DNA from 2 places in the Pseudoalteromonas sp. APAL1 genome. Region 2 is predicted to be linked to the other one. Evidence: predicted binding sites of a transcription regulator. Region 2 holds the regulator's gene; the other holds the start of a gene.
The links. Region 2 encodes LexA, which represses DNA repair genes until DNA is damaged. Its sites were predicted from a motif close to TACTGTATNNNNATACAGTA; they were not measured.
Positions count from the first base shown of each region.

Region 1: the regulator LexA is predicted to act here: its motif matches at 1,210-1,229, upstream of L1264_RS00275 (YebG family protein).

Region 1 is NZ_JAKGAW010000001.1:60,192-63,618, forward strand. Features, by position in the region: gene dsbB (disulfide bond formation protein DsbB) at 1-376, shown strand, start outside; gene L1264_RS00265 (DUF6170 family protein) at 376-678, shown strand; gene L1264_RS00270 (ComEA family DNA-binding protein) at 702-995, opposite strand; gene L1264_RS00275 (YebG family protein) at 1,283-1,585, shown strand; gene putP (sodium/proline symporter PutP) at 1,648-3,159, opposite strand.
Region 2 is NZ_JAKGAW010000009.1:32,655-36,081, forward strand. Features, by position in the region: gene L1264_RS06250 (hypothetical protein) at 1-175, opposite strand, end outside; gene L1264_RS06255 (hypothetical protein) at 334-714, shown strand; gene L1264_RS06260 (PaaI family thioesterase) at 722-1,159, opposite strand; gene lexA (transcriptional repressor LexA) at 1,320-1,937, shown strand; gene coxB (cytochrome c oxidase subunit II) at 2,375-3,427, shown strand, end outside.

The sequences.
Region 1 (3,427 bases), on a different contig from region 2:
AGCAGTATTAGGCTTACTTGCTGCAGGTGTTATAGGTGCGATTAACCCGCAGGCGATGGTATGTAGAGTAGTAGCATTTGTCAGTTGGGGTATATCAGCAATTTGGGGTTATTTTATCGCCAAAGAACACATTGCAATGCAAAACAACACTGATCCTTTTGCATTCAGCTGTGCTTTTGAACCAAACTTTCCGAGCTTTATGCCTCTTCATGAGTGGATCCCAAGTTTCTTTGCTGCTACAGGTGATTGCGGCAATATAGATTGGCAGTTTGCATCACTGAGTATGCCAGCTTGGATGGAAGTGATCTTCGCTGCGTTCTCTGTCGTATTTTTAGTGGTTATAATTAGCCGCCTTGTATGCAAAAAGTCACTGTAATGATATATTTTTTTACCAGTCAAATACCTGAATTAAAGGCCTTTAAAGTGAGGCAGCGCCAGCAAATCATTGCCCTTGCACTTAGCCATTTGAGCCCTATGCACAAAATCACTTTATCTGTCTGTAAACTTGCTTTTTTGGCACCACTATTTTTAGGGCTCGCGTATTTTGAAGGATGGATGCTTCTGCCCTGGTTACTGTTAGCGGGGGTAAGCTATCCGCTTCTAACCACACCACTCGAAAATATATTTGCATTGCCACATCTGCAAACCGCTATTAAAGAATACAAACAGGGCTGTTAGGCCCTGTTTGACAGAGTGGCTTTCTAAAGCGTAATTTGTCCCTTTAATTTTTGGTAGAGTTTCTCACCAATCCCCTTAACCTCTTTTAGCTGTTCGACAGTTTTAAAGTTACCTTGGCTCTTACGATATTCAATAATTGCTTTGGCCTTTGCTTCACCAATACCTGGTAATTGAGTAAGCTGCTCTAACGTGGCTTTATTCAAACTTACTTTTTGTAGCTTAACATCTGCAACATCAACAGGTTTCGCTGCAAGTGCAGCTGTGGCGGGCAAAAGCGCAAGGCTTGAAGCTAACAATAGACTTGATAATAATTTCATATTTTCCTCCATGATGTCCTTACTTGGACAACTAATTTCCTTTGTTACCAAACACTCGCTCCATCGCTTGTGTTCTTAAAATTATAGGCCTAGCAGTTTTCCGATGCTTGGATAGATTTTAGGTAACAATTTAAATTAAGCTAATTTCGCTTTCTTTGTCAAATGATAGAAAGAAAAATGTAAGTTGCTACTTGCAAATAATGTCACAACACATTACTGTATATAAAAACAGTAATCAAGATGGCGATTTTACGCTACAAATGCCACGCTTAAATGCAGGAGAGATCATGGCTGTTGTTGTTAAATATGTTGTAGAAAGAAACGGAGTCGAGCGCATGACGTTTACTACTAAAAAAGAAGCTGATGCGTATGACAAAATGCTCGACATTGCTGAGTCATTGGAACTAATGCTTGAAAAAGTTGATGTACCATTAAGCGAGCAACAAATTGAGTCACTGGCGCTTGAAATGGCAAAAGAAAAAGACCAATTTATGGCTGTACTCAAAGGTGCAAAAGAAGCACCTGCGAAGCCTAAAAAAGCAAAGTCAGACGATAACGTTGCAGATATAAAAGAGAAAGCTGCAAGCTAACCATTCGCTTTAAAATTAAAAAAGGGCAACATCTGTTGCCCTTTTTTGTGTTTAATCAAAAATTACAGTGATGATTCAACTTCATCAAATAAGTCTGTAATTTCCTTTTTAGGCTCGGCTGTCATAAGGCTTACAGCAACAATCGCTATCGTTGATAAAATAAAGCCAGGGACAATCTCATAGATGATTGCACTTAGAGCTTGGCCGTCAATAGTGATTGGCGCGTAAATCCAAAACAACACTGTTGCTGCACCAACAACCATGCCACTGATTGCTCCTTGTAAGTTCATGCGCTTCCAGTACAAACTAATTAGCACAAGCGGACCAAATGCAGCACCAAAACCAGCCCATGCATTACTTACTAAATCAAGGATTGAGCTGTCACGGTCATACGCAAGATAAATAGCAAATAAAGCAACCAAAATAACGCTGATACGACCCACTAACACTAGTTCTTTTTGTGAAGCGCTACGATTTAAGTAAATCTTATAGAAATCTTCTGTTAGTGAACTTGAACATACTAATAGTTGCGACGAGATAGTACTCATGATCGCCGCTAAAATAGCAGCCAATAAGAAACCCGCAATAAGTGGATGGAAAATAAGCTCAGATAACACCAAGAAAATCGTTTCTTTATCATCGATTGGCATTTGATTTTCAAGCATGTACGCTGCGCCAAATAAGCCTGTAAATACGGCACCAATAGCTGAAAGCGTCATCCACGACATACCTACACGACGCATCGTTGGCATATCTTTAACAGAGCGAACTGACATGAAACGAACAATAATATGTGGCTGACCAAAATAGCCTAAGCCCCATGCCATTGCAGAAATAATGGCAATTGTTGAACCACCAGCGAACCAGTCCATCATGTTAAGTGCATGTATTTCTGTTTCTTTAGGAGAACTTAATAATAAGTCATAGCGTGCATTTGCAAGCGTATCCATAAATGGTTGATCAAGCATAGTGTAGGTTGCAATAGGCACCGCTAACAGCGAGATAAACATGATACAGCCTTGCACGAAGTCAGTTAAGCTCACTGCTAAAAAGCCACCAAATAAGGTGTAAAGCACAACAACACCCGTAGTAATGTACAAGCCCATTTCATAACTCATATTAAATGAGTTTTCGAACAGCTTGCCGCCCGCGACAACTCCTGATGAGGTATATAGAGTAAAGAATACAATGATAACGACTGCAGAAATAACACGTAAGATATTTTTATTATCTTCAAAACGGTTTGCAAAGTAATCAGGGATAGTTATCGAATCATTGGCTTTTTCGGTGTAAACGCGTAACCGAGGTGCCACTAAAAAGTAGTTAGCCCATGCACCAAGCACTAAACCGATTGCAATCCAAACCTTGCTTAGGCCAAATAAGTACATTGCACCTGGTAAGCCCATTAATAACCAACCACTCATGTCTGATGCACCCGCTGAAAGCGCCGCAACACTTGGAGATAAGTTACGTCCACCTAGCATATAACCTGACACATCATCTGTTGATTGCTTATAGGCATATAGCCCTATTCCCAACATTACGATGAAGTATAATGCTAACGAAATTATCATTCCTGTTTCCAAATTAGCCTCCAAAAATTAGTTAATGTTGGCTTTTAATCCGAATAATGACTCGCAAGTTATTTAATTATAAGACATTATTGGGGTAAAAACCGATATCACTCATGACTATACCACGCTTCGACACTATAACTCCAATAGTGCCGATAACCAACTAAGTTTACATTTACAACGATACGCTAACAAAATTGTGATATTTAATCATAACTTATAGAATTTCATTACGATTTATCCTAGTCTTAACGTTAAGATAAAATCA
Region 2 (3,427 bases):
CCATCATAAATGGATTATCTAAACTGCGTTTTGCTAAATGTTTACCATGGACTTTTTCGAGGGGGAGTGAACTCATTACTAAGCCTCCCGATAGCCATAGAAGTAGCTGAATGGCTAGCAGATAGCCAAGCCATTTATGCCCTTTGCGAGCATATTTGAACATGCGTTTATTCATCATTACTCCGTTATTATTGTTGTATGGGAGCTATTTTAGGTTGTTTAACTGTATTGCCAATGCGGCATAATGTCGCATTAACTGTATTCTAGATTTGGTATATATACAAAACTGAGTTAAAGTTTCAGTCGATATCAATAGAGGGTAAAAACGAGAGTATGTCGGAAATTCAATTTTTAAATGTGGATCTGGAGCTTGAATCAAAGCACGATATTAGTGCACTTGTTGCTGATTTAAAGAAAAATGCCATGGTTTTACATTACGACCAAGATGAATACCGTCAACTAGCGCGTATTGAGGCTGCTGCTGATATCAGTACACCAGACAAAGCGATTAATCAGTTGTGTGAATTAATTGAATCGTGTTCACGAAATGCTCTTAAGCAGTGGTTGTCGTGCTCTAAACGTACATTTGATATTGGCTTTGAATCAGGCGTTTCACCAAAATGTTTTAATCAAGCCCTGCATGCTGATACCTTGTTGCGTATTTCAGCGATTGGCGCAGGGGTTGAAATTACGATTTATCCAGTCGAAAAATAGCCTGAGCTTAGCGCTCTACAACAGCTGCGGTCATTCTTGATACGCAGCAAAGCTCTCCTGCGGCATTGGTAATTTTAATATCCCACACTGAAGTGCGCTTACCTAAATGAAGAGGCTTTGCTGTAGCCGTTAATACACCCTTACGAGATGCTTTCATATGGTTGGCATTAATTTCTTGGCCAACAGCATAAAATTTATTGAAATCAACCACAAAGTTAGCCGCATAGCTTGCCACTGTCTCGGCTAACACAACGTTCGCTCCGCCATGTACCATGCCCATAGGGTTATGATGCTCAGGAATGGCAGGCATAGTCGCCACTAAATAATCATCACCAATTTCAGTCACCTCAATGCCCATGGTTTTCATTAAAGTACCTTGCCCGGTGATCCCTTGCTCTAAACTTTTACAAAGCTCTAGTGTGATTGGTTGATGCCAAATACTCATTGTATTTCCTTGCCTGCAAATTAAAAATAATACCTTATGGCATCTTTATACCTGGTTCAATGTTAGTTTTGTAGCAATATGATGGCGTTAATTTAAATTTGCGATTTTCAGATAACTGTATATACTCACAGTTAAATGTACTGTATGGAAAACCAGTTGTATGCGCCCATTAACAAAACGCCAATCGCAAATTTTAGAACTAATTAAAGTCTTTATTAAAGATACAGGCATGCCACCTACGCGTGCTGAAATAGCTCAAACATTGGGTTTTAAAAGTGCCAATGCTGCCGAAGAGCATCTAAAAGCACTGGCAAAAAAAGGCATGATCAAAATGAAGCCTGGGGCGAGTCGTGGTATTCAATTAATTGAAGAAGACGAACCTGAGCAATTAGGTTTACCTTTAATTGGACGAGTTGCAGCGGGTGAGCCCATTTTGGCGCAAGAACATGTTGAAAGTCATTGTCAGGTTGATCCTTCACTATTTAAACCTGCGGCTGACTTTTTACTGCGTGTAAATGGTATGAGTATGAAAGACATTGGCATCATGGATGGTGATTTACTCGCAGTACATAGAACGCAAGTTGCTGAAAATGGTCAGGTTGTTGTTGCTCGTGTTGATGAAGATGTAACTGTTAAGCGTCTTGAAAAAGCTGGGCGTAAAGTATTTTTACATGCTGAAAACGAAGAATTTTCGCCAATTGAAGTTGATCTTGAGCATGAATCTTTCAATATTGAAGGGTTAGCGGTGGGTGTTATTCGTAATGCCGACTGGATGTAACTGTTTCTAGAATAGTGCACCAAATTGCTGTAATTTGGTGCGTTGCTTGTTTTTTATTATTTAGCATTGATTTGTAAACCCTTACTCTTTGTATAAAGCCTTATATGGCGCAGTTTTTCACTCTTTTTTTACTCTCACTCTGCCTCTCATTTTAAAATAACGCGCTGATTATAGTTGTTATTTTTGCACCAAAATAAACATTTATTACTACTAAAACTTGCTTATTGCTCATTTTTTAACTAATTGGTTAATACAGTGTATTAACACCTGATTAATAAAAATACACTCAAATGTGCTAGGTGTTAAACATAGGGTTGGTATCATCGCTGGGTCAAAATGATACGTAGTCGCTCTGAACAATAAAAAAAACGAATGGGCACCTTGTTGTATCGCCTTTTCGCTTTGCGTCTTGCAATAGCATTAAAAGGAGCCGTCACATGGGTAAACTGCGTTATGCCTTGTGGCTTATATTACTCTCACCTGTGCAGTTAGCATTGGCAAATAGCCAATTTAATATGCGTAAAGGGGTGACTGATATAAGTAATAGTGTTTATGAATTACACATGACGATATTTATTATCTGTTGTGTGATAGGCATCATCGTTTTTGCGGTGATGTTTTGGGCTTTGATCCATCATCGAAAGTCGAAAGGAGCCAAGCCTGCGCAATTCCACGAAAGTACCAAGGTTGAAATTCTTTGGACTGCCATACCATTTGTGATCTTAATCGCCATGGCAATTCCAGCTACAAAAACACTGATAGCGATGGAAGATGCTTCTAAAGCCGATATTACAATTAAAGTAACGGGCTCACAGTGGAAATGGCATTACGAGTACATGGGCGAGGAAATTGCTTATTACTCAATTCTATCTACTCCAAAAGACCAAATAGATAACCAAGCTGACAAAACAGAACATTACTTACTTGAGGTTGATAAGCCTTTAGTACTTCCTATCAATAAAAAAGTTCGTTTTCTAATGACCTCAGATGATGTTATTCACTCATGGTGGGTGCCTGACTTTGCGGTTAAAAAAGATGCAAACCCGGGTTTTATCAATGAGGCATGGACACGCATAAATGAGCCAGGCATCTACCGGGGTCAGTGTGCTGAGTTGTGTGGTAAAGATCATGGTTTCATGCCTGTTGTTGTGCAAGCGTTGCCTGAAGACGAATTTGCTAACTGGCTAGCAGAGGCTAAGCAAGAAAAGGCCAATGCTGCAGCAGCTGATGCGGCTTTATTAGATCAAACATTACCGAAAGAAGAATTAATGGTTCTTGGGGAGCAAGTTTATATGGCAAGTTGTGCGGCTTGTCATCAGCCTACAGGAATGGGCTTGCCGGGAGTGTTTCCTGCTCTTAAGGGGAGTCCAATTGTGCTTGGAGATGTAAAAGACCACATCGACATCGTATTACATGGTAAGCCGGGTACAGCGATGCAAGCATTTGATAAACAGCTTTCAATTAAGCAACTTGCTGCGGTTATCACATAT